One region of the Cellulosimicrobium sp. G4 BAM 1002 genome, then DNA from elsewhere that is predicted to be linked to it. Evidence: riboswitches for the same ligand, from Rfam matches in the RefSeq annotation. Region 1 holds a riboswitch; each other region holds the start of a gene.
What was found. Region 1 has a riboswitch for thiamine pyrophosphate ahead of ACMXGY_RS10285 (ECF transporter S component). Riboswitches for the same ligand answer to the same signal wherever they lie in the genome.
Positions count from the first base shown of each region.

Region 2: linked by a shared signal. The riboswitch ahead of ACMXGY_RS15880 (TenA family protein) and the one ahead of ACMXGY_RS10285 (ECF transporter S component) in region 1 are both predicted to bind thiamine pyrophosphate.
Region 3: linked by a shared signal. The riboswitch ahead of ACMXGY_RS18355 (thiamine ABC transporter substrate-binding protein) and the one ahead of ACMXGY_RS10285 (ECF transporter S component) in region 1 are both predicted to bind thiamine pyrophosphate.

Region 1 covers NZ_CP182109.1:2,284,047-2,294,295, reverse strand. The annotation lists gene aspS (aspartate--tRNA ligase) at 1-1,371, opposite strand, end outside; gene ACMXGY_RS10310 (PPOX class F420-dependent oxidoreductase) at 1,576-2,043, shown strand; gene ACMXGY_RS10305 (DUF1330 domain-containing protein) at 2,097-2,411, shown strand; gene ACMXGY_RS10300 (Rv2578c family radical SAM protein) at 2,458-4,122, opposite strand; gene ACMXGY_RS10295 (hypothetical protein) at 4,164-5,513, opposite strand; gene ACMXGY_RS10290 (hypothetical protein) at 5,489-5,932, opposite strand; TPP riboswitch at 6,021-6,140, shown strand; gene ACMXGY_RS10285 (ECF transporter S component) at 6,248-6,910, shown strand; gene ACMXGY_RS10280 (ABC transporter ATP-binding protein) at 6,903-8,687, shown strand; gene ACMXGY_RS10275 (energy-coupling factor transporter transmembrane component T family protein) at 8,684-9,469, shown strand; gene ACMXGY_RS10270 (M23 family metallopeptidase) at 9,473-10,144, opposite strand; gene hisS (histidine--tRNA ligase) at 10,227-10,249, opposite strand, start outside.
Region 2 covers NZ_CP182109.1:3,532,703-3,542,951, reverse strand. The annotation lists gene ACMXGY_RS15895 (NAD(P)/FAD-dependent oxidoreductase) at 1-552, shown strand, start outside; tRNA gene ACMXGY_RS15890 (tRNA-Leu) at 649-722, shown strand; gene ACMXGY_RS15885 (VOC family protein) at 726-1,127, opposite strand; TPP riboswitch at 1,254-1,383, shown strand; gene ACMXGY_RS15880 (TenA family protein) at 1,374-2,126, shown strand; gene ACMXGY_RS15875 (helix-turn-helix domain-containing protein) at 2,281-2,727, shown strand; gene ACMXGY_RS15870 (DUF6882 domain-containing protein) at 2,812-3,750, shown strand; gene ACMXGY_RS15865 (ClpP family protease) at 3,753-4,367, opposite strand; gene ACMXGY_RS15860 (ClpP family protease) at 4,367-5,035, opposite strand; gene ACMXGY_RS15855 (Ig-like domain-containing protein) at 5,131-10,249, opposite strand, start outside.
Region 3 covers NZ_CP182109.1:4,116,915-4,127,163, reverse strand. The annotation lists gene ACMXGY_RS18380 (GntR family transcriptional regulator) at 1-157, shown strand, start outside; gene ACMXGY_RS18375 (hypothetical protein) at 146-1,504, opposite strand; gene ACMXGY_RS18370 (DUF4235 domain-containing protein) at 1,550-1,825, opposite strand; gene ACMXGY_RS18365 (ABC transporter permease) at 1,932-4,466, opposite strand; gene ACMXGY_RS18360 (ABC transporter ATP-binding protein) at 4,466-5,293, opposite strand; TPP riboswitch at 5,486-5,590, shown strand; gene ACMXGY_RS18355 (thiamine ABC transporter substrate-binding protein) at 5,658-6,770, shown strand; gene ACMXGY_RS18350 (ABC transporter permease) at 7,063-8,733, shown strand; gene ACMXGY_RS18345 (ABC transporter ATP-binding protein) at 8,733-9,932, shown strand; gene ACMXGY_RS18340 (DUF4235 domain-containing protein) at 9,929-10,249, shown strand, end outside.

The DNA.
Region 1 (10,249 bases):
GTCCGGCGTCGGCGACGTGAACGCGTGGTGCACGGCGGTCCAGGCCGAGTGACCCAGGTCGACGTCCCCGTCCTCGCCGGTCGGCTTGAACAGGGGCGCGTCGACGATCCAGACGAACGCCCAGGCGTCCTCGTCGATCTGTCCGGTGCGCTTCGCGATCTCCTGGCGCGCGGCGCCGAGCAGAGCACGTGAGTCCGACGTCTTGCCCGCGGCGAAGAACACCGCGTCGCCCGGCTGCGCGCCGGTCGCCTCGCGCAGACCCTCGCGCTCGGCGTCGGACAGGTTCTTCGCGACCGGACCGGCGAGCGTCCCGTCCTCCTGGAACGTGACGTAGGCGAGCCCGCGAGCGCCGCGCTGCTTGGCCCACTCCTGCCACGCGTCGAACTGGCGGCGCGGCTGGGAGGCCCCGCCGGCCATGACGACCGCGCCCACGTACTCCGCCTGGAACACGCGGAACGGCGTGTCCTTGAAGTAGTCCGTGAGCTCGACGAGCGGGTTGCCGAAGCGCAGGTCGGGCTTGTCCGAGCCGTACAGGCGCATGGCGTCGTGGAACGTCATGCGCGGGATCGGCGTCGGGACGGTGTACCCGATCAGCTCCCAGAGCGAGACGAGGATCTTCTCCGCGAGCGCGATGACGTCGTCCTGCTCGACGAAGCTCATCTCGACGTCGAGCTGCGTGAACTCGGGCTGGCGGTCGGCGCGGAAGTCCTCGTCGCGGTAGCAGCGCGCGATCTGGTAGTAGCGCTCCATGCCCGCGACCATGAGCAGCTGCTTGAACAGCTGCGGCGACTGCGGCAGCGCGTACCAGGAGCCGGGCGCGAGGCGTGCGGGCACGACGAAGTCGCGCGCACCCTCGGGGGTGGAGCGCGTGAGGGTCGGGGTCTCGATCTCGACGAAGTCCTCGGCGTCGAGCACGCGGCGCGCGGCCTGGTTGACCTTGGCGCGCAGGCGCAGCGCGTGCGCCGGCGCGGGGCGACGCAGGTCGAGGTAGCGGTGCTTGAGGCGCGCCTCCTCGCCGATCGTCTCGGTGTCGGCGAGCGCCGTCGAGACCTGGAACGGCAGCGGGTCCGACGTGTTGAGCACGACGACGTCGCTCGCCACGACCTCGATCTCGCCGGTCGGCAGGGACAGGTTCTCGTTGCCCTCGGGGCGACGCGAGACCTCGCCCGTGACCTGGAGGACGAACTCGTTGCGGAGCGGGTGCGCGACGGCCTCGTCGCGGATGACGACCTGGGCGATGCCCGACGCGTCGCGCAGGTCGATGAAGGCGACACCGCCGTGATCGCGCCGACGGTCGACCCAGCCCGTGAGGGTGACGGTCTGACCGGAGTGCTCGGCCCGCAGTGAGCCGGCCGTTCGGGTGCGCAGCACGGAGGGTTCCTTCCAGGAGGGGGCGGTGGGGGTTGCGCTCCCGGGGGCGGGAGCACGTCCGGACGAGTCTAGTGCGGACGGGCGTCGCGGCTCGACCGGATACCGTGGCGATGCCGCCGACCAGTCGCGGACCATCGCGTCGCGTGCCTGCCGTCGGCAGCGGCTCGCCGACCGGCCCGCCGCCCGGACGAGGAAGGATGACCCGTGGCACGCACCATCGCGACGAACCGGCGCGTCGAGCGCGACGAGCTCGAGGCGTTCCTGCGTTACCGGCACGACGGCGTGCTCGTCACGACCCGCGCGGACGGCCGGCCCCAGCTCAGCCCGGTGACCTACGGCGTCGACGGCACGGGCCGGGTCGTCGTGTCGACGTACCCGGAGCGCGCGAAGGCGGCCAACCTGCGTCGGGACCCGCGGGCTTCGCTGTTGTCCCTGGGCGAGCGGTTCTCCGACCCGTGGGTGCAGGTAGACGGCGAGGCGGAGGTGATCGACCTGCCCGACGCCGTCGAGCCGCTGGTCGACTACTACCGTTCCATCAGCGGCGAGCACCCGGACTGGGACGAGTACCGCGCGGCCATGGTGGCGCAGGGCAAGTCGCTCGTGCGCCTGACGATCACGCGCTGGGGTCCGGTGGCGACGGGCGGTTTCCCCGCGCGCCTCGCCGACGTCTGAGCAGGCTTCGGCCAGTTCGCCCGGCCAGGGGACGAACGGCGTAGCGTGCGCCCATGCCGATCACGCTGTGCGTCCTGCTGTGGCCCACCGAGGGCAACGTCGACCTGCTGCACCGGTACGAGGACGACGTCCTCGCCCTGGTGCCCGCTCACGGCGGCCGCGTGCTGTCGAGGGTGCGCGCGCTGCCCGGTCAGGACGTGACCCTGCCGACCGAGGTGCAGATCATCGAGATGCCCGACGACGACGCGCTCGGTGCGTACATGGACGACCCGGCGCGGGTGACGCTCGCCGACGTCCGTGACCAGGCCGTGGCACGGACGGACGTCGTCCGCGTCGGCCCGGTGCCAGACCCCGCCGGGCACGCCTGACGACGCCCGTGCGGCGTGCCGTGAGGGCGGTCGCCGGGTGCACGGGTCAGAACAGGACCTGCTCGACTCCCCCGCCGACGACGTCCAGACCGCCGCCGTCGACCGGCATGCCCGCGAGCGCCCCGTCGTGCCCCCGGTGCGCCTCCGGCTCGTGAGCGCCCCGCGCCAGACTCCCGGCCGGGTACGCGCCGTCGACCGGCGGGCCGGGGTCACGGGTCCCGTCGCCGAGGCCCCCGACCTCGCCCCGACGGTACCGACCCTCGACGCCGGCGGGCCCGCGGTGGCCGGAGACGGCGAACCCGCGTACCTCGAGCATGGGCCGCACTCGGTCCCACAGCCACGCTCGGTACTGCTTCGACGCGTACGTGCCCCGTGCGTAGACGCGCTCATAGCCCGGGACGAGGTTCGGGTGCTCGCGTGCGAGCCACCCCATGTACCACTCGCGCGTGCCGGGCTTGAGGTGCAGGGGCAGCACCGTGACGCCCGTCGCGCCGGCGTCCTTGACGGCGTCGAGCAGGTCGGTCAGCGCGCGCGTGGAGTCGGTGAGCCAGGGCAGCACCGGGGCGACCATGACGCCGCACGGCAGCCCGGCGTCGCGGATCGCTCGGATGAGGTCGAGGCGTGCCCGCGGCGAGGGCGTGCCCGGCTCGACGCTCGCCTGCAGCGCCGGGTCGAGCAGCGCGAGCGAGACCCCGATCCCGACCTCGACCCGTGACGCGGCGTCCGCGAGGAGCGGGAGGTCCCGGCGCAGGAGCGTGCCCTTGGTGAGGACCGACAGCGGCGTGCCGGAGCCGGCGAGCGCGTCGATGATGCCGGGCATGAGGCGGTAACGGCCCTCGGCGCGCTGGTACGGGTCCGTGTTCGTGCCCAGCGCGACGGCCTCGCGCGCCCACGACGCGCGGGCGAGCTCGGCACGCAGCACCTCGTCGACGTTGACCTTGACGACCACCTCGCGGTCGAAGTCGTCGCCCGCGTCGAGGTCGAGGTACTGGTGCGTGGGCCGCGCGAAGCAGTTGTGGCTGACGACGCCCGCGGCGACGAAGTCCCGCGTCCCGGTGGTGATGTCGACGAGCTCGGCCTCCTCCCCCGGGCTGCCGAGCGCCTCCAGCGACTCCACGCGGAGCGCGTCGTCCCCGGTCACGTCGCGCCCGTCGAGCGCGACGCCGCTGTCCGCGAGCGCCGCGGCGCCGGGGCCGACGAGGACGTCCCCGAGGGCCAGGTGCGCCCGGTGGCCCGCGCCGCCGACGACGTGCCGCCAGCCGCGCTGGGTGAGGAACCGGTGGTCGCCGCTCGCCACGAGCCGGGTCCCGTCGGCGAGCGTCACGCGGTACGCGCGCTTGCGCGTGGTCCAGCGGTCGAGGACGCGCGTGCGCACGTACCGGCGGTACGCCCCGTGCGGCGCGGTCCCGACGATCTCGTCGCCGACGCGCAGCTCCCCGATCGGGCGCTGCGTGCCGTCCGCGAGCAGCACCGGCGTCGCGGGGTCCAGGCAGTAGGAGCACGCGTGGCTGCAGCCGCGGTACGGGTTGATCGTCCACCGGAACGGCATGCGGGACATCGCGGGCACCTTCGACAGCGCGCTCTTCGCCGTCACCTCGTGGAACGTGATCCCCGCGAACTCGGGCGTGCGGACGCTGCGCACGAGGCCCGCGCGCTCCAGCCCCGGGAGCGCGCCGTCGTCCGCGCCGAGCGCCTGTCCGTCCCATCGCACGGCGCCATTCGAACAGGTGTTCGAAGGTGTGTCAAGGTCGCTCAGGCGGTCGGCGAGCCCCCGGACGTCGGGGCGGCCGGGACGGCGCTCCGGGGATCCGCGGTCGTCCGTGGCGCCGGCCGCGGGTCCCGACCGCCGAGCTCGACCACCCGGTCCCAGACCCAGTCGGCCATCGACGCGGCGACGGGCTCGTCGGGCCGCCCGAGGCGTCGCCTGACGAGCGCCCCGAACGCGACGACGACCAGGAAGGCGCCGGCGTCGTCGGTCATGACCGGCTCCGCCGCCTCGCCGTCGGGCCAGTCGGGGTGCGCCGCCGGGTCCGCCTCGATCTCGGCACCCATGGCGCGGACCTCGGCCGCCGACATCAGGCGGAACGGCTCGTCCTGACCCCACAGCGACCCGGTGCCGGGCTCCTGGCCGTCGTGCCAGGTCAGCAGGTCCTCCCCCACCATGGCCCCGATGTGCTCGAGCTCCGCCTCGTCGGCGAACGACGCCCCGGGCCGCAGCGTGGCGCGCAGGGCCTGCGGCAGCACGCCCTCGAGCGCGGCGAGCGCGGAACGCAGGTCGATGCCGAGCTCCTGGTCGCGCAGCTGCTGCCACGACAGCTCGAGGACGCCGGTGCGACGGATGTCCTCGAGGGTGTAGCCCAGGGACTCGGCGTTCTCGACGACCCCCTGCAGCGTCCGGGCCGTTGACACCAGGTTCTGGAACACGCCCTCCGTCGGGTCCTCGCGCAGGAGGCGGAGCGCGAGCCGCTCGGCGTCGTCCAGGCGGTACTGCAGCAGGTAGGCCCACCCGAGCATCGACGCGACCCAGGGGCTCGCCGCGTCGGCCCGCATGGCCTCCTCGGCCGCCGGGACGAACCGGTCGAGCGGCGCGAAGGTCCCCAGCAGGTACGCCGCGCGCTTCCCGAACGCCTGCGGGAGCTCGTCCGGTGCGGTCCGGGCGCAGCGCGCGACCGCGTCGTCGAGCTGGGCCCAGCCCGTCTCGTGGTCCCCGCCGAGCGCCTGGGCGGACCCCAGCTCCATCCAGTCGTCCCACCCCTCGTGTTCCTCGCGCAGGACGGTGCGCGCCCACTGCAGCGCCTCGGCGTGGTCGTGGTCGGCGAACGCCAGGTGCCGGAGCGCACGGGCCGCGTTGACGAACTGGCCGTCGCGGCGAGCGGCCACCTGGAGGTACAGGCGCCGCGCCTCGGCGTGCTCGCCGCAGATCTCCCGGTGGTTGCCGAGGAGCAGCGACGCGCTGCTCCGCTCCGGCTGGGCCGCGAGCACCTGCAGCGCCAGCTCGGCGACCCGGGGATGCGTGGGCCGCGCCGCGAAGAGCTCCCACGCCAGGTCCAGGCTCTGCTCCACCGGGTCCGCGCCGGTCACTGCGCCGCCCCGTCGACCCATCCCTTGAGCAGACCGAGGTTCGCCAGGGGGATGTGGTGACCGATCCGCGGGTGGTCCAGCGTCACACCGACGACGCCGGCCCGGGCGAACGAGGCGACGTAGTCGATCGCCGTCGGCATGGGCACGCCGAACAGCGGCACCGCGTCGTCCGCCGCGGCGACGAGCCCCAGCGCACGCGCAGCCTCGGCCGCCCGGCCCGCGCTGCTGTAGAGGCAGATCATCGGACCCTGCGCGGCACCCACGGCGTACGGGCGGGGCTGGTCGGGCTCGCCGCGTGCGATGAAGAACCAGGTCCGCAGCCGGGTCGCCTGCCGCCACAGCGCGACCTGCGCCGTCGTGTCTCCCGCCGGGGCTGCTCTGACCACCTCGTCGAGGCGGTCCAGCTCCGCGACCACCGCGGCGTCGTCGTCCGTCGTCATGGCGTCACACTCTCACGCGCGTGACCGCACTTCTCGGATGGTGAGACGCCGTGATTGTCCGCAGACCGACGAAGGCCTAGGGTCGGGCCGAACGCCCCCGGGGAGCGCACGAGCGCTGAGAGTGCAGGCCGGGCACCCGTCCCCCCTGCAGACCCGTGGAACCTGATCTGGTTCGTACCAGCGAAGGGAGCAGGGCCGACGTCACGGTCCCCTGCGCGCTCGCGCCCGTGCGCCCCGTGCGCCTGGCCGGCCGCGCGGGAGACCGGCGGCTCGCCGTCGTGCACCCCTCGCCCGGGGCCCGACGGAGGGAACAGCATGACCGAGCACACCACCGCGCAGCAGGCCGCCGAGGCGCGGGCCGGCCACGAGACGGCGTCCCCCAGTGCACCCGCGACCCGGCCACGGCGACGGGGCCTCAGCCTGCACGAGACGGTCCTCGTCGCGGTCCTGGGCGTCGTCTTCGGGTTCGTCTACTGGGCGTTCGTGCAGCTCTGGGCGCCGCTGCAGCTCGCGATGGGTCCCCTCGCAGACCTTGCGGCGAACGTGCTCGCGGGAGCGTGGATCGTCGTCGGGCCGCTCGCGACGTACATCGTGCGCAAGCCGGGCGTCGGGATCCTCGCCGAGACGCTCGCCGCGCTCGTCGAGGTCGTCTTCCTTGCCTCCCCGGCCGGGCCGCTGCTGCTCCTCGTCGGGCTCGTCCAGGGCGTCGGCGCCGAGCTGCCGTTCGCGCTCACGCGCTACCGGCGCTTCGGCTGGTGGGTGTTCGTCGCCTCGGGCGTGAGCGCCGCGCTCGTGACCTTCGCGTTCAACGCCGTGCGCTTCGGCTGGCTCGGGCAGGACTACGCGACGCTCCGCCTCGGGATCCAGGTCGTCTCGTGCGTCGTGCTGTGCGGGATCGCGGCCCGCCTCCTCGGCGACGCCCTCACCCGCACCGGCGCTCTGGACGCCTTCGCGATCGGGTCGGCGCGGCATGGCTGAGCCCCGAGCGTCCACGACGCCCGACGTCGTCCGAGCGCAGGGCCTGTCCGTCGCCCTGGGGCACGACGCCGTCCCCGTGCTCGACGACGTGCACCTCGCCCTCCCCGCGGGGGCCGCGCTGCTCGTCCTCGGCCCGTCGGGCTGCGGCAAGTCGACTCTCCTGCGCGCGCTGGTCGGCATCGTCCCGCACACGCTGCCCGGCACCGTGACCGGGGTCCTGCACGTCGCGGGGCACGACCCGCGCGACGTGACGCCCGCCGTGCTCGCGGCACGCGTCGGGCTCGTCCAGCAACGCCCCGGCGACCAGCTCTGCCTCGCGCGCGTCGACGAGGAGCTGCGGTTCGCGCTCGAGAACCGCGGCGCCGACCCTGGGACCATGGACGCCCGGGGCGCCTCGGCGCTCGCGGCCGTCGGCGCGGCCCACCTGCACGACCGGGCGACCCACACGCTCTCCGGCGGCGAGGCGCAGCGTGTCGCGCTCGCCGCGACTCTCGTCGCCGACCCCGGTCTCGTCGTGCTCGACGAGCCCACCGCGCTCCTCGACCCCGCCGCGGCGCACGACGTCGGGGCCCTCGTCTCCGGGCTCACCCGCTCGCGCCCGGTGCCCGACGGCGCGGGGCCGGCCGACCGCACGGGGGCGGGCCACGACGCACTCGCCCGGGCACGCGCCGTCGTGCTCGTCGAGCACCGACTCGACGAGCTCGGGACGCTCCCCGAGACGACGCTCGTGCTCGGGCCGGACGGCCGTGCCGTCGCGCACGGCCCGACAAACCGCGTCCTGCACGAGCACGCGGCCGAGCTCGCGGCGCTCGGCTGCTGGCTCCCGCTCGCCGTCCGGCTCGCGGCGGCCGGAGCCCCCGTCCCGCTGGGTACCCCCGAGACCGACGCCTGGCTGGCGGACCTCGCGCGCTCCCGTCGCGCCGACGCCGCGAGCGGGCGCCCCGCCGCGGACGGCCGGGTCAGACCGGTCGCGCTCCGGGCCCGTGGCCTCGAGGTCCACCGCGGCGGCGCCCTCCGGCGCGGGCGTCGCCGCGGGACCCCGGTGGTGCGCGGCGTCGACCTCGACGTCCGCGCCGGCGAGGTGCTCGCCGTCGTCGGCCCCAACGGCGGCGGCAAGTCGACGCTGCTGCGCGGGCTCGCCGGGCTCGAAGCGACGGGCGGCGACCTCACGACGGCCCCCGGAGCCCCGACCGCGATGGTGTTCCAGGACCCGGAGCACCAGTTCCTCGCGCGCACCGTGCGCGAGGAGGTCGCGTGGTCGGCACGGCTCGCGCGCCTCGACGACCTCGACGGGCGCGTCGCGCGCGTGCTCGACACGCTCGGCCTGACCGCGCTCGCCGACGCGAACCCCTACCGGCTCTCCGGCGGCGAGCAGCGTCGGCTCTCCCTCGCGACGGCCGTCGTCCTCGACCCGGCCGTGCTCCTCGCGGACGAGCCCACGTTCGGCCTCGACCGCGCCCAGGCCGACGCGACGGCGCGCGTGCTGCGCGTGCGGGCCGACGCGGGCGGCGCGGTCGTCCTCGTCACGCACGACCTGTCCCTGGTCGCCGAGATCGCCGACCGCGTGGCCGTCGTCGTCGACGGGACGATCGCCGCGACCGGTACGCCGACCGCCGTGCTCGGTGACGACGCGCTGTGCGCACGCGCCCGGCTCCGCCGTCCGCCCCTGCTCGAGTGGTGGGCGACGACGGGGCGGCACCTCGACGTGGACCCGGGCGACCTCGTGCGGGCGCTCGGCGCCGCGGAGACCCGCGCTGTCGTCGAAGCGGCGTCGTGAGCGCGCCGCCGACGGTCCTCGAGCGGTGGAACCCGACCGTGAAGCTCGCGACCGTCCTCCTCCTGTCCACGGCGGCGCTGCTCGTGACCGACCCGGTCACGCCTGCGGTCGGCTGGGTGCTCACGCTCGTCGCGCTGCGCGCGCTCGGCCGGGTGCCGGTCCGCACCCTCGCGCTCGCGCACGTCCCGTTCGTCATGTTCGGCGTGAGCCTGCTCGTCGTGAACGTGGTGACGCGCCCCGGCGGCGACCCCGTGAGCCTCGGTCCCCTCGTCGTGGGCTCCGACGGCCTGATGATCGGCGCGGCGCTCGCGCTGCGCACGCTGTTCGTCGGAGCCCTGTCCCTGACGCTCGTCCTGGCGACCGACCCGGTGCGGCTCATGACGAGCCTCCACCAGCACGCACGGCTGCCGGCGACGTGGACGTTCGCCGTCCTCGCGGCGCACCGGCTCCTCGTCGAGCTGCCGGGCGTATGGCACACGGTCCGGTGCGCGCAGGCGGTGCGCGACCCGCGACGCACGCCCGGTCGCCTGCCCCGCTCGCCGCGAGCGCTCGGCGCGGCGGCGTTCGCGCTCCTCGTCGGAGCGGTGCGGCGGTCGGAGCGCATCACGGTCGCGCTCGAGTCCCGCGGGCTCGGCTCGGGGCCGCGCACGACGTCGCGACCGGTGCCGCTCGGGCCGGTCGACGTGGTCGCCGCCGGGGCGGTTCTCGCCGTCGCAGCGGCGGTGGTCGCGGCCGGCGTGCTCGGCGGGTGGGTGACCGGCCTCGGGACCCTCACCGCGTGAGCGTCACCGGACGGGCTCGACCACCGCGCCCTCCGCGGGGACGCCGAGCGCGACGTCGGCCGCGCGCTCGCCGCGCGCATGCTCCCGGTACCCCCGGAAGAGCAGGGGCACACCGCGCGCCGCCGTACCGTCGGGCCCGTCCATGACCTGGACGTGCACGTGCGGCTGCGTCGAGTTGCCCGAGTTCCCGCACCGGCCCAGCTCGGATCCCGTCACGACGCGCTGTCCGGGACGCACCACGACCGAACGGGCCCGCAGGTGCGCGAGGACGACGAACGCGCCGGGGACGTCGAGCGCGAGCACCACGTGGTTGCCCGCAAGCGCCGCCGCGCCGCCTCGCGCCCGCGACGCCTGCGTGAGCGCGTACCCGAGGAGCGTCAGCGGCGAGCGCCGGGCCTCGTGGTCGGGCTCGCCGTCGTGCACCGCGACGACGGTGCCGGACGCGGGCGCGAGGACCGGCAGCCCGAACGCGTGGAACCGTTCGGGCGGCTCCGTGCCGAACGCCGTCCGCCAGTCCCGGACACGCGCGGTGCGGCGCCCGCCGACCGCGACGAAGTCGATGGCGTACGTCGTGGCGAACAGGTGCGTGCCGTGGCTCGGCACGCGGCGGGCCGGGCTGTTCTCGACCCGCCACGTGCCCGTGAAGGGCAGTGCCAGCTCGACGGCGTCGACCATGCCCCTCCTCGATCGTGCGCCGCCGACGGCAGCGCCTGTCAGGTGCGTGTCAGATGGGTGTCAGGTGCGTGTCAGGTGCGCGTCACTCGGACGCCGGGACCACCC
Region 2 (10,249 bases), 1.2 Mb from region 1:
GCCGACGCGGACGGCGTCGTCGTGCCGAACGCGTGGGCCGCGGGCGACTGCGCCGCCGTGCCGGACGTGCTCAACCCCGGCAAGTTCTGCCCCCCGAACGCCCAGCACGCGATCCGCGAGGCCACGCGCCTGGCGGACAACCTCGCGCTCGAGCTGCACAGCGAGCCCCCGGTCGAGTACCGCCACAAGAACGTCGGTACGGTCGCGTCGCTCGGTCTGTACAAGGGTGTCGCCGAGCTCTTCGGCGTGTTCAAGCTCCGCGGGACGCTCGCGTGGCTCATGCACCGCGGCTACCACGTCATGGCGATGCCGACGGGCAACCGCAAGATCCGCATCTTCATCGGCTGGATGGGCCAGTTCCTCATGGGCCGCGAGCTCGTGTCCCTCGGTTCGCTGCACGACCCGCGCGCCGAGTTCCGCGCGGCGTCCGTGCCGCCGAAGAAGGACGGCGAGCCGGTCAAGCAGACCGCCCAGGGATCGGCGGCGGCCGCGGAGTCCGGCACCGGCACCGTGGACGCGGACGACAGGACGCCGGCGGCCAAGGCCTCCTGACGCCGCCGGGCTCCGGCCTGGCACAGCTGCCCGACGTCGAGGGGCGAGCCGCGTGCGCGGCTCGCCCCTCGACGCGTCCCGGTAGGGTCGGGCGCAGCCCCCATAGCCCAACTGGCAGAGGCGGCCGGCTTAAACCCGGCGCAGTGCGGGTTCGAGTCCCGCTGGGGGCACCGTCACGAGAGCCCCGTCGGCCCGTCCGGCTCGGCGGGCGGCGCGGCCTCCTGGCCGAGGACCACGACGTTGCCGTCGGGGTCCTGCACGCGCGCGACGCGCTCTCCCCACGGCTGGTCGGTCGGCGGCTGGGTCACGGGGACGCCCGCCGCGGCGAGATGCTCGACGGCGCGGTCGCAGTCGTCGACGTACACCCACAGCGCGGTGCGGGCGACGCCCTCGGGCATCGAGCCGTCGTCGAGCCCGATCCCGAGCGGGGAGCCGCCCACGTGCACGCTCACGTAGACGGGAGGGCCGTCGTCGGGGAACGCGTACTCGACCGTCCCGCGCAGCAGGTCGCGGTAGAAGCCGAGCGACCGCTCGACGTCGGCCACGGAGAGGATGGGGAACAGGCTGCGGAACATCGTCGCCTCCAGCACGGGCGCACGCGCAGGTGCGCGCGGTCCTCGATGCCTCCATGGTCGCGCCCCGACCACGCTCCCGCGCGACGGACGTCCGTGCGACGCGGCCGGGCCGCTGCTAGGGTGCCGACGAACCACGCGGGGTGTCCCGCCCGGGCGACGAGCCCGGGCCGAGGGACTGAGACGAGCGGTACGGCCGCCCGGACCCGTCGAACCTGATCTCGCTAGCACGAGCGGAGGAACGTGGGCATGTCGACGCCTGCTGCCATCACCCTGAACCCTGTCCTCGCGGAGGACCCGACCGTCCTCGTGCCGGACGGCGAGGACGGCTTCACCGCCGACCTCGGCCGCCGGTACGTGCACCTGTTCACCGAGTTCTACGACCACCCGTTCCTCGCGGGGCTGCGCGACGGGTCGGTCGACCCGGTGTCCGTGCGGCACTACGTGGGCCAGGACCACCAGTACCTCACGGCGTACCTGCGCTGCTACGGGCTCGGCATGACGCTAGCGCCGGACCGCGAGTGGGCCAGCTGGTTCCACGACAAGGCCGGGTTCCTGCTCGACGACGAGTCGCACGCCCACCACGCGATGTGCGACTTCCTCGGCCTCACGTACGAGGAGGCGCAGACGACGCGCCTCGCGCCGAGCGCGCAGGCGTACGTCGACCACATGCTCGAGGCCGGCCGCGACTCGCTCGGCGTGCTGCTCGCCGCGTTGCTGCCGTGCCCGTGGACGTACATCTGGTCGGCGCGCCGGTTCTGGCTCGCCGAGCGCCCGACGACGCCGGGAGCGATCGCGGACGACCATCCCCTCGCGGGCTGGTGGGAGTTCTACGCGGCCGAGCGCACCGACGGTGTGCTCGCCGACCTGCGCGCCCGCTTCGACGCGCTCGCGGCGGACGCGGGGGAGGCCGAGCGTGCGCGCATGGAGCGCGCGTTCGAGCTGAGCTGCCGGCACGAGATCCGGTTCTGGCAGATGGCGTGGTCGCTCGAGGAGTGGTGAGCCCGCCGCGCCGGCGGTGACGGTGGCTGCCGGGCGCCCGACGTCGTCCCTTACGCCAGGAGCAGATCCTCGCCCGGGTGCTCGGCACCCGGGCGAGGCGCGGGTAGCGTGGCGAGCACCGCGGGGAGCCGGCGGACGACGGACGGGGAGAACGATGAGCGGGACGACGGGGCACCACACCGCCCGGCGGGACGGCGCGCGACCGGAGCCGTTGCTGCGCCACGTCATCGGCGGGATCCTCCGGCGGGCGCGGCTCGCGCAGGGGCGGACCCTCGTCGACGTCGCCGCCGCGGCCCGGGTCTCGACCGCCTACCTGTCCGAGGTGGAGCGCGGCCGCAAGGAGGCGTCGTCGGAGGTGCTCGCCGCGGTGTGCGGTGCGCTCGGCATCCGGCTCGTCGACCTGGTCGCGCGCACCGGCGAGGAGCTGCGGCCCGTCGCCCCGGTGCGTGTGCTCTCGTCCGTCCGTGGGCGCGGCGGGTTGTCTGCCCCGCGCCACGCCGGACCTGCAGGAGCGCCCGTCCGCGACCTCCCGGTCGCCCGCGGCACGACGTCGGTCCGCACCCTCGGTCGGGCCGGAGACGTGCTGCTCGTCGCGGCCTGAGTCCGTGAGGGCCGCTCGAGCGGCGGGGTCGATGCCGCGTGTCGCACCGTGGGGGTGGCTGCGGGGCGCCGTTACCGTCGGATCATGACGGAGCAGCACACCGCGCAGGGCACGGCAGGGCTGGTCGCGACGGAGCCCCGGGACGAGCCCGCGCGTCTTCAGGACCTCGTCGACGACGCCGCGTTCCTCTCGCACGAGCACCAGCTCCACCTCGTCGACCGGCACGGCGACGACGCCTGGAACGCCGAGATGTCGAGCGGGACGTTCACCTTCACGGCCGCGTCCGGAACCACGACGGACTGCCGCCTGCAGTTCCTCGGGACCGCCGCGCCCGGACCGGGCAGCTGGATGTGGTCCTGGCACAACGTCAACGGCTTCCCCGACGACGTGCTGCGCGCCGCCGAGCGGACTCGTGCGACGGGCCTGCCCGAGGCGACGGAGGCCGAGCTCACCCTCGCGGACGACCTGCCGTACCGGCTCGCCCTCGCGGCGAAGGCGACCACCGGCTCCTTCACGCACTACAGCGCGCCCGTCGGCGGCGGCACGCGCGCGTGGTTCCTCCTCGAGCACCCGGGCCTCGACCTGCCCGAGCCGAGCGTGCCGCGCGTCGTGCGCACCTTGAGCGAGGGCCTGCTCTCGGTGACGGTCGTCGACCACCGACGCGCCGTGACGTCGTACGCCGCAGGCCGGGGCCTGCCGCTCGCCGCGCGGGGCGACGACGCCGTGGTGCTCACGGTCCCGGACGGGGCCGTCACCGTGCGGTTCGACGACGCGGGCCGGATCTCCGGCATCCAGGCGGCCGCGGACCGGAGGACGGAGCCGGAGCCGGAACCGGAACCGGAATCGGGGACGGACACCGAGGACGAGGTCACCGCCGCGGTCGGCGACGCTGACCCCGAGCCGGACCCCGAGCCCGAGCCCGGCCCGCAGGCCGAGTCCGAGCCGCAGCCGGAGCCCGCGCGGGACCCGGAAGGGCAGGAGCCCGAGCCGCGCCGTCGGTCCTGGTTCCGACGGCGCGGCTGAGCTCACGCCGCGGCTCGGCCTGCCACCAGCTTGCGCGACGTGACCACCGCGTCGGCGACGCCGTACTCGACGGCCTGACGCGCGGTGAGGACGAGGTCGCGGTCGGTGTCGGCACGCAGCCGCTCGACCGTCTGGCCGGTGTGCCGCGCGAGCACCTCCTCGGTCTCGGACCGGATGCGCAGGATCTCCTCGGCCTGGATCGACAGGTCGGAGATGGTGCCCTCCGCCCCGCCCGAGGGCTGGTGCAGCAGCACGCGCGAGTGCTCGAGGACGAACCGCTTGCCGGGCGTCCCGGCGGCGAGCAGCACCGCCGCGGCGGACGCCGCCTGGCCCATGCAGATGGTGGACACGTCGCAGCGCACGAACTGCATCGTGTCGTAGATCGCCATGAGCGCGGTGGCGGAGCCGCCGGGGGAGTTGATGTACAGCCCGATCTCCTGGTCGGGGGCGTCGGACTCGAGGTGCAGGAGCTGGGCCATGACGACGTTCGCGACGCCGTCGTCGATCTCGGTGCCGAGGAACACGATGCGCTCGGACAGCAGGCGGGAGAAGACGTCGAACGCGCGCTCGCCGAGCGGGGTCTTCTCGACCACGGTCGGGATCGTGTAGCTCGCCATCACAGGCCCACCTTCCGCGCCGTGCGGGCGGGACGGACGTCGTCGACGGACTCGACGATCCGGTCGACCATGCCGTACTCGAGCGCCTGCTGCGCCGTGAACCAGCGGTCGCGGTCGGAGTCGTCGGCGATCGTCTCGACGCTCTGGCCCGTGCTCTCGGCGGTGAGGCGGTGCATGAGGCCCTTGGTGTAGACGAGGTTCTCGGCCTGGATCGCGATGTCGACGGCGGTCCCGCCGATGCCCGCGGACGGCTGGTGCATCATGATGCGCGCGTGCGGCAGGGCGTACCGCTTGCCGGGCGTGCCCGCGCACAGCAGGAACTGGCCCATGCTCGCCGCGAAGCCCATGGCGACGGTCGACACGTCGTTGGGGACGAGCCGCATCGTGTCGTAGATCGCGAGCCCGGCGCTCACCGAGCCGCCGGGGGAGTTGACGTACAGCGCGATGTCGGCGCGCGGGTCCTCCGCCGAGAGCAGGAGGAGCTGCGCGCACAGGCGGTTCGCGACGGCGTCGTCGACGGCGGTGCCGAGGACGACGATGCGCTGGTGCAGCAGGCGCGTCGTGAGCTGGTCGTCGAAGGACGACGCGGGCGCGGCGGTGGCCTCAGCGCGCGGGGCAAGCGTGCGAGGTCGGTCGGAGTGCGGCCGGTCGGTAAGGTGCGTGGTCATGCCCCCACCCTGGCCCTCGGGAGGGCGGGGCGGGAGGCTGATCTGCCGTCGGCGGATGTGCCGACGGCAGATCGATCACCCCTGCTGTCGTGGCGTCACAGGATCGGCCACGGCTTGGATTCGACCACGATTCCACTGGGCGCGGGCGAGATGCTCACGGTCACCTGGGCCGTGCGCTGCGTGCCGTACGGGTTCCCCAGGATGCACCCGAGGTCGACATAGCTGCCGGCCGCGAGGTACCGCGACCAGGTGTAGCTCCCGACCCGGTTGCCGTCGTAGTAGCACTGGAAGTCGTACGTTCCCGAGGGGAACGTCGCGTTCGCGTTGACGCGGAAGACCGTGCACATGTGGCCGACGCAGTTGCCGTAGCCCGGTTGTGTGTCCTGCTGCGGGCCGCGGGTCACCCAGATGGTCGGTGGGACGGGCCTCGGGTCCGTGCGGATCGTGACACCGCTGCTCCAGGGCCCACAACCCGCGGCGTTGCACGCCTGAGCGATGAGGGTGAAGGTCTGGTCGTAGTCGCTGCCGACGTTGACCGTGGTCCCGCTGCCCGAGGTGTTCTGGCTCCCGGACAGCTGCCAGTTGTACCGCGTGACGCCGTTGCCGCCGTTGGACGACGGTGCCGTGATGGTGAAGGTCCCGGTCGTCGCGCCGGTCTTGTTCGGGTTGATCCCCGGAGCGCTGGGCTTCTCGTACGCGTTGATCGACGGGGACGCCGGGCTCGAGGTCGACGTGCCGCCTGCGTTCGTGGCGGTGACGGTGAAGGTGTACGAACCAGGGTTGAGCCCGGTGAAGTCGACCGACGTCCCGTTGACCTGCCGGGTCGTCCCGCCCGGTGACACCGTCACGGTGTACGAGGTGATCGGGCTGCCGTTGGCGTCGGCCGCGCCCCAGGACACGCGCGGGATGCCGCTGTCCTGCGACGACGAGCCGACGTTCTGCACGCTGGGCCTGGGCGGCGCTTCCGGCCGTCCGTACGGGACGACGGCCGCGGACTGCGCGCTCTTCGCGGTCTCGCCGGCCTTGTTCTCGGCCGTGACCGTGAACGAGTACGAGGACTCGTTGTCGAGACCGGTCGCCTTGTGGCTCAGACCCGTGAGTGCGAGCGCGGCGCCGTCGGCCGCGCCGTTCTTGTACCGCTGCAAGCGGTACGTCTTGATCGCGTCGCCGTTCTCGTTCGGCTGCTCCCACGACACGTCGATCGAGCCGCCGTTGAGCGGGGTGTCCGCCGCGCGGACCGCTCGCGGCGCCGTCGGCACCTCCGGGACTCCGGCGGGAATCTCGTCGGCGGAGTACTCGCCCCACTCCGACGGGTCAGGTGCGCGGTTCACGGCCTGGACGCGCACCCGGTAGGCGACGCCGTTCTCGAGGCCCGTCCACACGACCTGGTTCCCCGTGAGGGCCGTCATCTGGATCGCGCCGGACTTCGGGGCCGGGGAGATCTCGAGGTTGACCGTCTCGATGGCCGACCGGTCCGTGTAGGTCTTGTTCGTCCAGGTGACGGTGAGCGACTTGTCGCCGAACTCGAGCTTCGGGGCGGCGGGCGGGTCGGGCTTCTCGTCCGGGCGTGCGACGGCGGAGGCCGGGGAGGCGGGTCCGTCGCCGACGGCGTTCGTGGCAAACACGGTGAACGTGTACTCGACGTTGTTCGTCAGGCCGTCGAGGGTGCAGGTGGTGGTGCCGCACGCCTTCTCGTACCCGTTCTGGGAGCGCACGGTGTACCCGGTGATGTCGGCGCCGTTGTTGTTCGGCGGGTCCCAGGACAGCACGACGGTCTTCGAGCGCACCTCCTCGACCTGCGGGGTCGGTGGGGCGTCGGGCTTGCCGAGCACCTTGAGCTGGACGCGGCCCTCGACCATGCGGTCCGGGTCCTTCGTCGCGTCCTGGATGCGGTAGGTGACGACCATGACGCCGATGAAGTTCTCGGAGGGGGTGACCGTCACGTCGTTCCCGGCGTAGGACACGTCCCCCGTGCCCGTCTCCACGCCGGCACCCACGATCTCGAGCGCGGTGTCGGGGAAGGGGTTGGAGTCGTTCGAGAGCACGTCGACCGTCGTGGGCTTGCCCTGGTGGGCGTCGTCGACGGTGTCGGTGTTGGCGCGCGCCAGCGGTCGCGTGGAGGCGACGACCGTGAGGGTCGCGGTGCCCTCGACCGGCGGGTGCTCGCCGTCGGTCACGGTGATCGGGACCTGGACGACCGAGCCCTTGGGCACGTCCGGCGTGGCCTGCGCGTGCAGGGTGGTGCCCTCGATGGTGACCGTGACGCCCGTCGCGCCTCCGTTGGTCTTGAAGGACAACGCGTCGCCGTCGGGGTCGGTGGCGAAGCGCGCGAGGTCGACCGAGGCCTCCTCGCCCGCCGCGACGTCGAGCGTGGGGGTGCTGAGCTCAGGAGGCAGGTTCTCGGGCGGGATCACGCTGATCGGCAGGGTGAGCAGCGCGGTGTTCCCGTCGGGGTCGTCCGGTCCGGAGCCGTCCGTGACCTCGAAGGTCACGGCCGCCGGGCCCACGTACCCGGCGTTCGAGGTGTAGGTGATCCCGGTCGTGGAGGTGATCTCGCGCGTGCCCTCGAGCGCGGTGACCTTGTCCTCGGTGGTGAGGCGCGGCGTCCGGCCCTCGACGACGAGGACGTAGTCGGTGATGTCGATCGGCAGCGGCTCCCCGCTGTTGACCTCGAGCGGCGTGATGCCCGGGCGCAGGGTGGGCGCCTGGTCCGTGAGGCCGGGGACCTTGACGAACGCCTTGGCGGTCAGGCCGTCGATGTCCGTGACCGTGTACGTCACGACCTGGCGGGCCTCGGCGAGGGCGACGACGAGCTCGCCGTCGTCGGTCACGCTCGCCGTGGTCGCGTCGCTGGTCACCGTGAGCTCGGTCGCCGCACCGTCGGGGTCGTCGTCGTTCTCGAGGACGGGGACCGTGACCTCGGTCTTGCCCAGGACGTCCTCGGCGGGCACGGTGTCGTCCCGCGCGACGGGCGGCTGCAGCGGCGCGTCGGCCGCCACGTTCACCGTGATCGCGCCCGTCGCCCGGGCGCCGTAGCTGTCCTGGATCGCGTAGTAGAAGGTGTAGGAACCGTCGTCCGCGGGGCTCGTGATGACGACCCGGTCGGCCACGACCTCGGCGCCCATGTCGTGCGTGTCCTCGATCCCGGCAGGGACCAGACCCACCTGGTCCCCGTCGGGGTCGGTGTCGTTGGTGAGCGCGTCGACGGCGACCGTGCGCCCTGGGCGCACCGTGACCTCGTCGTCGACGGCGACCGGCGACTGGTTCGCCTCCGCCGGGCGCGCGATGCCGACCTGGACGGTGCCGGTCGCCGTCGCGCCGCGCGCGTCGAGCACCGAGTAGGTGAACGAGTCGTGGCCGGTCGAGTTCTTCGACGCCGCATACTCGAGGTACCCGTCCACGACGCTCGCCGTGCCCTTGGACGCGGGCGACGCGATCCCCGTCAGCTGGACCGAGTCGCCGTCGGGGTCGATCCCGTCGAGCGGGACCGCCACGCGCACGCTCGAGCCCGAGAGCACGCGGGCCTCGATCTCGCGCGGCTGCGGGGGCGCGTTGTCCTCGTCGTCGCGGATGTGGATCGTGACCTGGGCGGAGTCCTCCTGCCCGTTCACGTCGCGCACGCGGTAGATCGCGTAGGCGGTCCCACCCTCGGACCCTGCCTTGAAGCGCAGCGTGTCCTCGGAGACGAACGCCTCACCGAGCGAGGCTTCGACGCCCTGCTCGAGCTCGGGCTGCAGGAACAGCTCGAGCCCGTCGGGGTGGGTGTCGTTCTTCAGCACCGGGATCGTCACGACGTCGCCCGTGTGGACCGTGACCTCGTCCGCCGCGGCGTTCGGGGGCTGCAGCCGCGTCGGTGCCGGGACCGGGATGACCCGCACCTGGCCGGTCGCCGTCTCGGTGCCGTTGGAGGCCGTGTACTCGACCGTCACGGGGCCGTCCAGGCGCCGGATCTCGGTGATGCGCAACATCTGGTGGGCGAGGATCGCGACCGACACCCCGGCGTCGTCGGGCACCCGCACCGACTGGACGACGAGCACGCCGCCCGCGGGATCGGTGTCGTTCGCCAGGACGTCCACCAGCGTCTTGCCCCCCGTGGGCAGCAGCGCCGTGTCCGTGACGACGATCGGCGCACCGGCGGCCTCCGACGGCGGCAGGACGTCCACGCGAACCAGACCCGTCGTCGCGTTCGGACCGTCGGTCACCTGGTATGTCAGGTCGTAGGACCGCGGCTCCATCGACACGAACGTGAACGTGCCCGCGTCGTAATTGGGAGTGATCTCCGCCGGAGCGGACTCCGAGACCGACGCGAGCCGCAGCTCGTCGGCGTTGGGGTCGGTGTCGTTGCGCAGCGGCTCGACGGTCACCGGCTGCCCGGCGGGCACGACGACGTGGTCGTTGACCGCGACGGGCGGCTGCGGTCCGGGGACCACGTCCACGAGGAGCTTGCCCTCGAAGGACAGCTCTCCGTCGGAGACGAGCAGGGTCACGATCTTGCGGCCGGTCGACCCTCCTGCGTCACGGAACTCGACCGTGCCGTCGGGGCGCGAGCGGACGTCGTCGCCGGCGACGGTGGCCGTCGCCGAGGCGAGGTAGAGGTCGTCGCCGTCGGGGTCCTTGAAGTACGGCAGGACCTTGATCGTGGCCTCGCCGCCCTGCGCGACCTTGAGCACCGGGTCACCGGTCTGCTCGGGTGCAGCGTTCTGGTCCCAGGGCGAGACCTTCACGCTCACCCCGGCCTCGGCGACGCCGCCGCGCCCGTCGGAGACGGAGTAGCGGAACGAGCTCGTGCCCTCCGCGTCCTCGGGGACCACCGCCTGGAGCGCCGCGCCACCCATGATCGCCTGCACCGTGGCGTTGCCCGGCGAGTCGCCCGCGAGCGACGCCGTCATGACGTCGCCGTCGGGGTCGACGTCGTTGCCGAGCACCGGCAGGATCGTCGTGCGGCCGGGCCGCACGCCGAAGCTGTCGTCCTTCGGCTGCGGCGGCTTGTTCGGCTGCGTGCGGTCGGCGATGAACTGGTCGACCTGCTCGGGGTTGGTCAGCTCGGCGTCGGACTCCTCGCCCTCGGCCTCCTCCGGCATCACGAGCTCCCAGTCGTCGACCTTCTGGTACTCGTCCGCCGCCATCCACAACGTGCCCGCTGACAGGTCGTTGAGCACGATCACGTGCCGGTTCACCCGGTACTCGAGCCGGGTCTGCGGGTCGATCCCCTCG
Region 3 (10,249 bases), 1.8 Mb from region 1:
CACCGAGGCGGCGGCGCGCTTCGTGCGGCTCGCGCGCGACCACGGGCTGACCGACGTCGAGGTCCGGGACGCCGTCGCGGCCGCGCTCCTCGGCGCGCCTCGGGCCGGCGGCTCGCGGGACGGGGCGCAGCGAGCGGAGGTCGGGTCAGGCGGCTGAGGCCACGGGCGCCGTGCGCTGCCGGCGGCGGGTCCGCAGGGCCGACGGCAGGCCGAGGTTCGCCAGCAGCGCGTCCGCGGCGGCGGCGAGCAGGACCGTCGTGAGCACCTGCACGACGACGGTCGCGACCGTCTCGAGCGGGCCGAACACCGCGCGCCACACGTCGATCCCCGGTTGACCGAGCACGGCCTGGGCCGCCGTGAACACGACCTGCTCGGCGAGCGTGAGCAGCGCGAACGCGACGCAGAAGAGCAGCACCGCGCCCCACCGGCTCCGCCACAGCATCCCGAGCGCGCCGACGAGCCCGCCGAAGCGCCGGCCCGGGTCGAGCATGAGCTCCCACGCCCTGCGCGCGCCGCTCGCGCCGAGCGTGCGGTTGAACCGGTCGACGACGCGGGCGGTCCGCCCTTCGGCGCCCGCCGGCGCGTGCACGGGGTCGACGACGTCGATCGCCTCGACGCCGTAGACGATCGTGCCGAGCGTGAGCCACGCGAGCGGGACCACGAGGCCGGTGACGATGCCCGCGAGCACGAGCGACGTCGTCGGCCCGACGGCGTCGACGACCGGCTTGAGGAGGTCGACGCGCGCGACCACGCCGTCCCACCACGTCGTCACCTCGACGACGAGGACGCGCGAGGTCCACCACTCGCGGACACGCCCGACGACGGCCGTCACGGTGAACGCGCCGACGACGATCCAGACGACCTCGCAGTAGCCCGCGAGGATGCGGACCGCGGCCGAGCGCGCGCTGCGCCGGGCCTCGCCCCCGGCCTCGACCACGCCGCGCTCCATGCGCTTCGCCACGCGCTCGAGGAGCGTGCGGGCCAGCAGCGCACCGGCGACGACGAGCAGGACGGTGAGACCGAAGCCCTCGGGGACCGGGCTCGCCGTCTCGATCCCGGCGCCGGCGGCGAAGGCGTGCTCGAGCGCCGCGGAGTCGACGTAGGCCTGCCAGTCCGACGAGAGGCCGCCGTAGAACTCGTAGATCACGAGGTACGGGACGAGCACCGAGGCGATCGAGCCGAGCAGCGCGCGCACCTCGATCCGGTCGCGGTCGTCGCGCGGTTCCCGGCGCAGGACGTGCAGCATCACCACGATGCCGACGACCGTCGCGAGCGGCGAGAAGGACAGGACGAGCAGCCCCAGCACGCCCGACGACGGCGCGACCTCGAGCGCCGCCCGCAGCGCGAGCTCGTGCACCACCTGGGCGAGGACGGCGACGGCCACGAGCGCGGGCCAGTGCCGGGCGAGCAGCCGGCCGGCGTCGGCGAGGACGCGCAGGCCGGAGCGCAGGACCGAGTCCTGCGGAGCCGAGGCAGGGCTCGCGGTCGTCGTGGGCGCCGTCACGCGCGCCAGGCTACCCGTGCCGCGACGGGAGCGGAGCGGTGGACCTCAGACGCGCGCGGCGAGGCGCGAGACGAGGCGCTTCGCCTCCTTGCCGGCGTACCGGCGGGCGAGGACACCGACGCCCGCCGCGACGGCGGCGAACGTGACGGCCGAGACGATGCCGACCTCCTCGTCGTCGAGGTCCTTCGGCGCGTCGTGACCCGTGGCCTTCGCCCACACGAACGTGACGATCTTCTGGGCCACCCAGCCGGCGGCGAACGTCAGGGCGACGGTGCCGACCTTCACGGCCAGGGTCTGCTCGGTGTCGTTCAGGTCGGCCACGAGGGGTCCTCCGTCGGTCGGGGCGCCGTGCGGCGCCGGGCGTGATCGCACGTCCACCGTAGTGCGAAGTCCCGCCCGGACGCCGCCCGGCGCGCTCACTCCCGGCTCACTCCTGGCTCACCGCGTCGAGCACGGGCAGCCGGGCCGCGCGGGTCGCCGGCCACGCGGCGGCCACGACCCCGACGACGGCGGCGAGCGCGAGCATCGCGCCGAGCTGGGCCCACGGGATCGCCAGGGTCGTGAAGCCCTCCTCCGCGAGCACGGACGGGAGCGCGGAGGCGAGCCCCGTCCCCACCGCTAGCCCGACCGCCGTCCCGAACACCGCGATCAGCACGGACTCGATGACGATCGTCCCCCCGAGCTGGGCACGTCCGAGCCCGACGGCGCGCAGCAGCCCGATCTCCCGCGTGCGCTCCACGACGGACAGCGCGAGCGTGTTGACGATCCCGAGCACGGCCACGAGGACCGAGAGCCCCAGGAGCGCGTAGACGATCGCGAGGATCGACTCGACCTGGGACGCGACCTCCCCGGCGAACTCCTCGGCGTCGAGCACCGACGCGACGACGTACGGCGCGACGGCGTCGGACACGTCTTGGCGGACGGCGCCGGGGTCGGCCCCCGGCTCGAGGTCGAGGAACAGCATCTCGGGGGCGGTCGCGCCGACGGCCGCCGCGACGTCCGGGGGCAGGAGCATGTCGACGGTGAACGCGTGGGAGTCGATCACGACCCCGATCCGGACGTCCTGCGCAGGGGTGCCCGGGCGCGCGGGGTCGGCGATCGTGACCACGTCGCCCAGCTCCCAGCCGTGCTCCTCGAGCGCGTCGGCCATGACGGCGGCCTCGCCGCGCGCGAACGCTCCGAGGTCGCCCTCCGTCGCGGTCGTGCGCACGGATCGGCCGAAGCCCTCGGCGGGGAAGCCGACGACGAGCTGCGGCTCGTCGTCCACGGTCACCGGCCCGTACGTCGTGAGGTCGGCCGACGCGACGCCGGGCACGGCCCGCACGTCGTCCGCGACGCCCTCGGGCAGGTACGGCGTCGCGGACCGGACGACAAGGTCGGCAGCCGTCTCCTCGTCGACGATGCCGGTCACGGACTCGCGTGCCGAGAACGCGAGGACCGACGTCGTCGAGACGAGCGCCATGCCGACGAGCAGCGCCCCCGCGGTCGCGGCCGTGCGGCGAGGCTGCCGCGTGACGTTGCCGCGCGCGAGGCCGCCGAGCGGGCGGGCGAGCGCGACGAACGGCGCCGCGAGCACCCTCAGCACCGGACCGACCGCGAGCGGAGCGAGCAGGAGGACACCTGCGATGACCCCGACGGCGCCCAGCCCGAGCAGCGGTGCCCCGTCGCTCCCGGCCGCCGCCGCGCCGACGACGAGCCCCGCGCCGGCGAGCAGCGCGAGCGCGCCCGCGACCGTGCGGACGACGCCCGGTCCGGCGGGCCGCACGGCGTCCTGACGCATCGCCTCCACCGGCCGCACGAGGGCCGCGCGCCGCGCCGGCAGGGCGGCGGCGACTATCGAGACGACCACGCCGACCACGAGCGGGACGACGATCCCGACGGTCGTCACGGGCAGCGAGCCGGAGAGCTCCATCCCGACCGCGCCGATCCCGGCACGCGCGAGCTCGGCGAGGCCGAACCCGGCCGCCACGCCCAGCACCGCGCCGACCACCCCGACGACCGCGGCCTGCCCCAGCACCGAGCCGAAGACCTGCGCGGGCGAGGCCCCGACGGCGCGCAGGAGCGCGAGCTCCCGCGTGCGGCGGCGCACGTGCATCGCGAACGTGTTGGTGATGATGAACGTCCCGACGAACAGCGCGAGCGCGGCGAACACGAGCAGGAACGTCGAGACGAAGCCGAGCTGGTCGGCGATCGCGCTGCTCGTCTCCTCGCGCAGCTCCGCACCCGTGACCGCCTCGGCGCCGTCGGGCAGGTCGTCGGCGACGGCGTCGACCAGGGCGTCAGGTGCCGTGCCGTCCGCGGAGTACAGGGCGATCGACGGGACGAGGCCGTCGGGTGCGAACGTCGCGGCGGCGGTCCAGGCGTCGAGCAGCACGATCGTCGCGCCGGCCATCGGCGCGGACAGCGAGACCTCGCCGACGACGCGGACCGGCTGCACCGCGTCGCCCAGCACGACGTCGGTCGTGTCGCCGACCGCGAGCCCGGACGCCTCGAGGGTCCCCGACTCCAGCGCGACCTCGGCGCCGTCGCGCGGGGCGCGACCGTCGACGACCTCCGGGCCGGGGTCGCGCGGGTCGTAGGCGATCGCCATGCTCGGTGCCTGCGCGCTGAGCACGGCGGTGCCGTCGGCGCCGACGAGCACCGCGGGACCGCTGACCTCGGGGAGCGCGAGCGCGACGTCGTCGCGTGCGCCGAGCTCGTCCGCGAGCTCCGCGGGGACGAGGCTGCGCGCGCCGCCGAGCTGGGCGGACGACGACTCGAGCGCCGTCCCGGTGCTCGTCCCGCCGCGCACGTACGCGTCGGCCTGGATCGAGGACGCGACGATCCCGTCGAACGTCGAGGCGAGCATCGCGCGCAGCGCGAACGTGCCGGTGACGAACGCGACGCCGATCGCCACGGCGAGCACCGACAGCACGAGCTGGGCGCCGTGCGCGCGCACGCCGCGCACCGCGATCCGCCCCATCACCGGACGACCGCCGGTGCGTGCGCGGCGCTGCCCGGTGTCGCCGGGGTCAGCTCGCCGAGGGTGTCGAGGACGCCCTGCGGCGTGGGGTCGCGCAGCTCCGTGACGAGGCGCCCGTCCGCGAGGAACAGCACGCGGTGCGCGTACGACGCCGCCGTCGGGTCGTGCGTGACCATCGCGACGGACTGGCCGAGGTCGTCCACGGAGGAGCGCAGGAACCCGAGCACCTCCGCGGCCGCGCGCGAGTCGAGGTTTCCCGTCGGCTCGTCCGCGAACACCACCGCGGGGCGGGAGACGAGCGCCCGCGCGCACGCGACGCGCTGCTGCTGCCCGCCGGAGAGCTCGGCCGGCCGGTGCCCGAGCCGCGGGCGGAGGCCCACGGCGTCGACCACGCGCTCGAACCACTCCCGGTCCACGGGCCGGCGCGCGATCGCGAGCGGCAGGACGATGTTCTCCTCCGCCGTGAGCGTCGGGACGAGGTTGAACGACTGGAACACGAAGCCGATGCGCGTCCGGCGCAGACGCGTCAGCCGCCGCTCGCTCATCGCCGAGACCGTCTCGCCGTCGACGACGACGGTGCCCGACGTGGGGGAGTCCAGCCCTGCGAGGCAGTGCATGAGCGTCGACTTGCCGGAGCCCGAGGGCCCCATGATCGCGGTGAGGCGCCCGCGCTCGAGGTCGACGTCGACGCCGTCGAGCGCACGGACGCCCGCCTCCCCGCGCCCGTAGGTCTTCACCAGGCCCCGGGCCGTGGCGATCGCGTCCGGTGTGGTGCCGCGCTCGATGCTTCCCTCCGTGACGACCGCGGCGGTCGGTGCGCTGCTCATGGTCACTTCTCCTCCTGCTGATGGTGACCGGGCCAGGGCGGCCCGGTCACCATCGACCCTGGCGCGGACACCCGTGCCCGGGCATCGGGGAACCTCCCGGACCTCTCCCTGGTCCCGGCGCGGGGGCGCTCAGGGTCTTCTCAGGGTGGCTCCGCCGGTCACGGGCCGGCGGGCGTTCCGGTGTAGGCTCGAGGGGAACGACAGGGGAGCTCCTGGAGGAGCTGAGAGTGCGGACCACCGCAGACCCTCGAACCTGATCCGGTTAGCACCGGTGGAGGAAGTCGGGATCTCGATCACCTGCGCGCACACCCACCGTGGTCCTGTGCGCGCCGGTGGACCCCTCCTGAACGTCCAGGGAGGACACATGCAGCACACCGTCGGCAGCAGCCGGAGCCTGCGGACCCACGCGCGCCCCGCCCGCCTGGCCACCACCGCGACGGCGATGACGCTCGCCCTGCTCGCCTTTGCCGCGTGCAGCGGCGGCGACGACGCCACCGGGGGTGACGACGCGTCGTCGGGCGGCGGCACCGTGACTCTCGTGACCCACGACTCGTTCGCGGTGAGCGACGACGTGCTCGCCGCGTTCGAGGAGGAGAGCGGGCTCGAGGTGGAGCAGGTCGCGCCCGGTGACGGCGGCGCGCTCGTCAACCAGCTCATCCTCACCAAGGACTCGCCGCTCGGCGACGTCGTGTTCGGGATCGACAACACGTTCGCGTCGCGCGCGATCGACGAGGGCGTCCTCGAGCCGTACGTGCCCGCCGGGCTGTCCGACTCGGCCGCGTCCTACGCCGTCGGCGACGGCGACGAGCTCACCGCGATCGACCGCGGCGACGTGTGCGTCAACGTGGACCACGCCTGGTTCTCCGAGGCGGGGATCCCCGAGCCGGTCACGCTCGAGGACCTCACGAAGCCCGAGTACCAGGACCTGCTCGTCGTCACGAACCCCGCGACGTCGTCGCCCGGGCTCGCGTTCCTGCTCGCGACCGTCGGCGCGTTCGGCGAGGACGGCTGGCAGGACTACTGGGCCGACCTGCGCGCCAACGGCGTCAAGGTCGTCGACGGCTGGTCCGACGCCTACTACGTCGACTTCTCCGGCTCCGAGGGCGCCGGCCCGCGCCCGCTCGTGCTGTCCTACTCCACGTCGCCCGCGTTCACGCTCACCGAGGACGGCTCCGCGTCCACGACCGGCGCGCTGCTCGACACCTGCTTCCGCCAGGTCGAGTACGCCGGCGTGCTCGCGAACGCCGAGAACCCCGACGGCGCGCGCCAGCTCCTCGACTTCCTCGTGAGCGAGACGTTCCAGGCCGACGTGCCCGGGTCCATGTACATGTACCCCGCCGACGACACCGTCGCGCTGCCCGACGGCTGGGCCGAGTTCGCCCCGCTCGCCGGCGAGCCGTTCGAGGTCGCGCCCGAGGACATCTCGGCGCACCGCGACGAGTGGATCAAGGCATGGACGGCGACCGTCGTCGACTGAGCCCCGGGCTGGGGTGGGCGACCGGGTCGGGTCCGGCGGCGGGGGCGGCGTCGGTGCTCGGGCTGGCCGCGCCGTCGCCTCCGTTCGTCGGGCGTGGGTTCTCGAGCGCGGCCTCGACGCCCTTCGCATCCGACGCCGCCCCCACCGCCTCGGCCGTCGTCTCGCCTTCGCGCACGACCAGCGTTCTACGTCGCGAGGTAGAACCGTGGTCTGCCGAGGTAGAACCGTGGTCGCGCGAGGTAGAACCGTGGTGAGGGCTCGGGCGCCCTGGCGGGGTCGTCTCGGGCGCGCGGTGGCCTGGGGGGTCGCGGCGGCGGTGCCGCTCGTGTTCCTCGGGGTGTTCTTCGCGTGGCCCGTCGTCACGCTCGTGGCGCGCGGGTTCGTCGGGGACGACGGCGGGCTCGACCTGTCCGGGTTCGCCGAGGTGTTCTCGCAGCCGCGGACGTGGCGCATCATCGGGCTCACGCTGTGGCAGGCCGTGCTCGGCACGGTCCTCTCCGTGCTGCTCGGCGTCCCCGGCGCGTACGTGCTGTACCGGTGCCGGTTCCGCGGACGCCGGGTGGTGCGGGCTCTCGTGACGGTGCCGTTCGTGCTGCCGACCGTCGTCGTCGGGGTGGCCTTCCGGTCGCTGCTCGTGCAGGGCGGGCCGCTCGGGTTCCTGGAGCTCGACGAGACGTTCGCGGCGATCGTCGTGGCGCTCGTGTTCTTCAACTACTCCGTGGTGGTGCGCACGGTCGGCGGGATGTGGGAGCACCTCGACCCCCGCGCCGAGCAGGCGGCGCGAGCCCTCGGGGCGACCCCGTGGCGCGCGTTCCGCACCGTCACGCTCCCGGCGCTGACGCCCGCGATCGCGAGCGCCGCGTCGATCGTCTTCCTCTTCTGCGCGACGGCGTTCGGCGTCGTCCTCGTCCTCGGCGGCATCCGCTACGGGACGATCGAGACGGAGATCTGGATCCAGACCACCCAGTTCCTCGACCTGCGCACCGCCGCGGTGCTGTCGGTCGTGCAGCTCGTCGTCGTGGCCGCGGCGCTCACGGTCGCGAACCGCACGCGTGCGAGGCGCGAGCGGGCGCTGAACCTGTCGGCGGCGGCCTCGTCCGCCCACCCGCTGACGCTGTGGCGCGACGGCCGCCCCACCGGCGACCTCGCCCCCGCGGCGCTCACGGCCGCGGTCGTCGTGGTGCTGGTCGGCCTCCCGCTCGGCACGCTCCTCGTGCGGTCGTTCCGGGTGCCGGGCGGCGGGTGGGGCCTCGACAACTACGCGAACCTCGGCACGACGGGCGGGCGCAACGCGCTGTCCGTCACCGTGTGGGAGGCCGCGGGCAACTCGCTGCGCACGGCAACGCTCGCGACGGTCCTCGCGGTCGTGATCGGGGGGCTCGTCGCGCTCGTCGTGTCCCGACGGCCGCGCTCGCGGGGCGGGCGCCGGGCGATCTCCGTGCTCGACTCCGTGTTCATGCTGCCCCTCGGCGTCTCCGCGGTCACCGTGGGCTTCGGGTTCCTGCTCACCCTCGACCGGCCGCTCGGGATCGACGTCGACCTGCGCACGTCGGGCCTGCTCGTGCCGATCGCGCAGGCGGTCGTCGCGACGCCGCTCGTCGTGCGCACCGTCCTGCCGACGCTGCGCGCGATCGACCCGCGCCTGCGCGAGGCTGCCGCGACCCTCGGGGCCACCCCCGGGCGCGTGTTCCGCACGGTCGACGGACCGATCGCCGCGCGGTCGCTCGGCCTCGCGGTGGGGTTCGCGTTCGCCGTCTCGCTCGGGGAGTTCGGCGCGACGTCGTTCCTCGCCCGCCCCGACAGCGCCACCCTGCCGGTGGTCATCTTCCGGCTCATCGGGCGCCCCGGGGCCGAGAACTACGGCATGGCGCTCGCCGCGAGCGTCGTCCTCGCGGTGCTCACCGCGACCGTGATGCTGCTCGCCGAGCGGTTGCGCGGAGACCGACCCGGAGGAGAGTTCTGATGGTGCAGACCGACCCCGCCCCCGCGCGCGCGGGCTCGCCGGAGCCGTCGCGCCCCGACGCGGCGCCCGCCCACATGCCCGGTGAGGGCGGCGGGCTCGCGGTGCGCGACGTCGTCGTGCGCTACGGCGGGCGCGACGGCCGGGGCGCGCGCACGGACCCCGGCACCACGGCCGTCGCGGGCGTCACGCTCGACGTCGCGCCCGGCGAGGTGCTCGCCCTGCTCGGGCCGAGCGGGTGCGGCAAGTCGAGCCTGCTGCGCGCGGTCGCGGGGCTCGAGCCCGTCGCCTCGGGCGCCGTCACCTGGGACGGACGCGACCTCGGCGGGGTACCTGTGCACCGCCGCGGGTTCGGGCTCATGTTCCAGGAGGGCCAGCTCTTCCCGCACCGCGACGTCGCGGGCAACGTCGCGTACGGGATCGCGGGCCTGCCCCGCGGCGAGCGCGACGCGCGCGTGACCGAGCTGCTCGACGTCGTCGGGCTGGCCGGGTACGATCGGCGCGCCGTCGCGACGCTCAGCGGGGGAGAGCGGCAGCGGGTCGCGCTCGCGCGGTCCCTCGCGCCGCGCCCGCGGCTCCTCCTTCTCGACGAACCGCTCTCCGCGCTCGACCGCGGGCTGCGCGAGCGCCTCGCGCTCGACCTCCGCGAGGCGCTGCTGGCCACCGGCACGACGGCCGTCTTCGTCACCCACGACCACGACGAGGCGTTCACCGTCGCCGACCGCGTCGCCGTCATGGACGTCGGCCGGCTCCTGCAGGTCGCGCCGCCCGAGGACCTGTGGCGGGCGCCGGCGTCGCGCCGCGTCGCGGAGTTCCTCGGCTACCAGGCGTTCGTGCCCGGTCCCCCCGGGCAGCTGCTCGCCGTCGGCCCGCGCGGCCTGCGCGTCGTTGTCGGGACGGCGACCCGGCGCCCGGGACCCCCTGGCGGTGACACCTGGGAGGCGACGGTCGTCGGCAGCGTGTTCCGGCGCGGCGCGGTCGAGGTCACGGTGGACGTCGCGCTCCCCGGGGCCGACCGCGCCGCGCCCGTCCGGCTCGTGGCGCTCGCCGGCGAGGGGACGGGGTTCGACGACCGCGTCGCTCCGGTACCGGGCGACAGGGTGGACGTCACGATCGACCGCGCGGGCTGCGCCGTCGTCCCCGCGGTCGACGACCCCGTGCTCGGGCGAGGACGCCTCAGCGGGCCTAGCGTCGAGGGATGAACGACGACACGACGGCGGGGACGCATCCCCCGGAGAAGTCCGGCGGCAAGGCCGCGAAGATCCTCTACCGCCCCGTGGGGCTCGCCAGCTCGATCGTGGGCGGGCTCGTCGCGGGCCAGGTGTTCAAGCAGGTGTACAAGCGCGTCACCCCGGGCCACCGGAAGGACGCGCCGAAGCCGCTCGAGTCGGAGTACGGGCTGCGCGAGATCCTCGTCGCGTCGCTGATCCAGGGCGCGATCTTCGCCGCGGTGAAGGCGCTCATCGACCGCGGCGGTGCCCGGGCCTTCGAGAGGTGGACGGGGGAGTGGCCGGGCGAC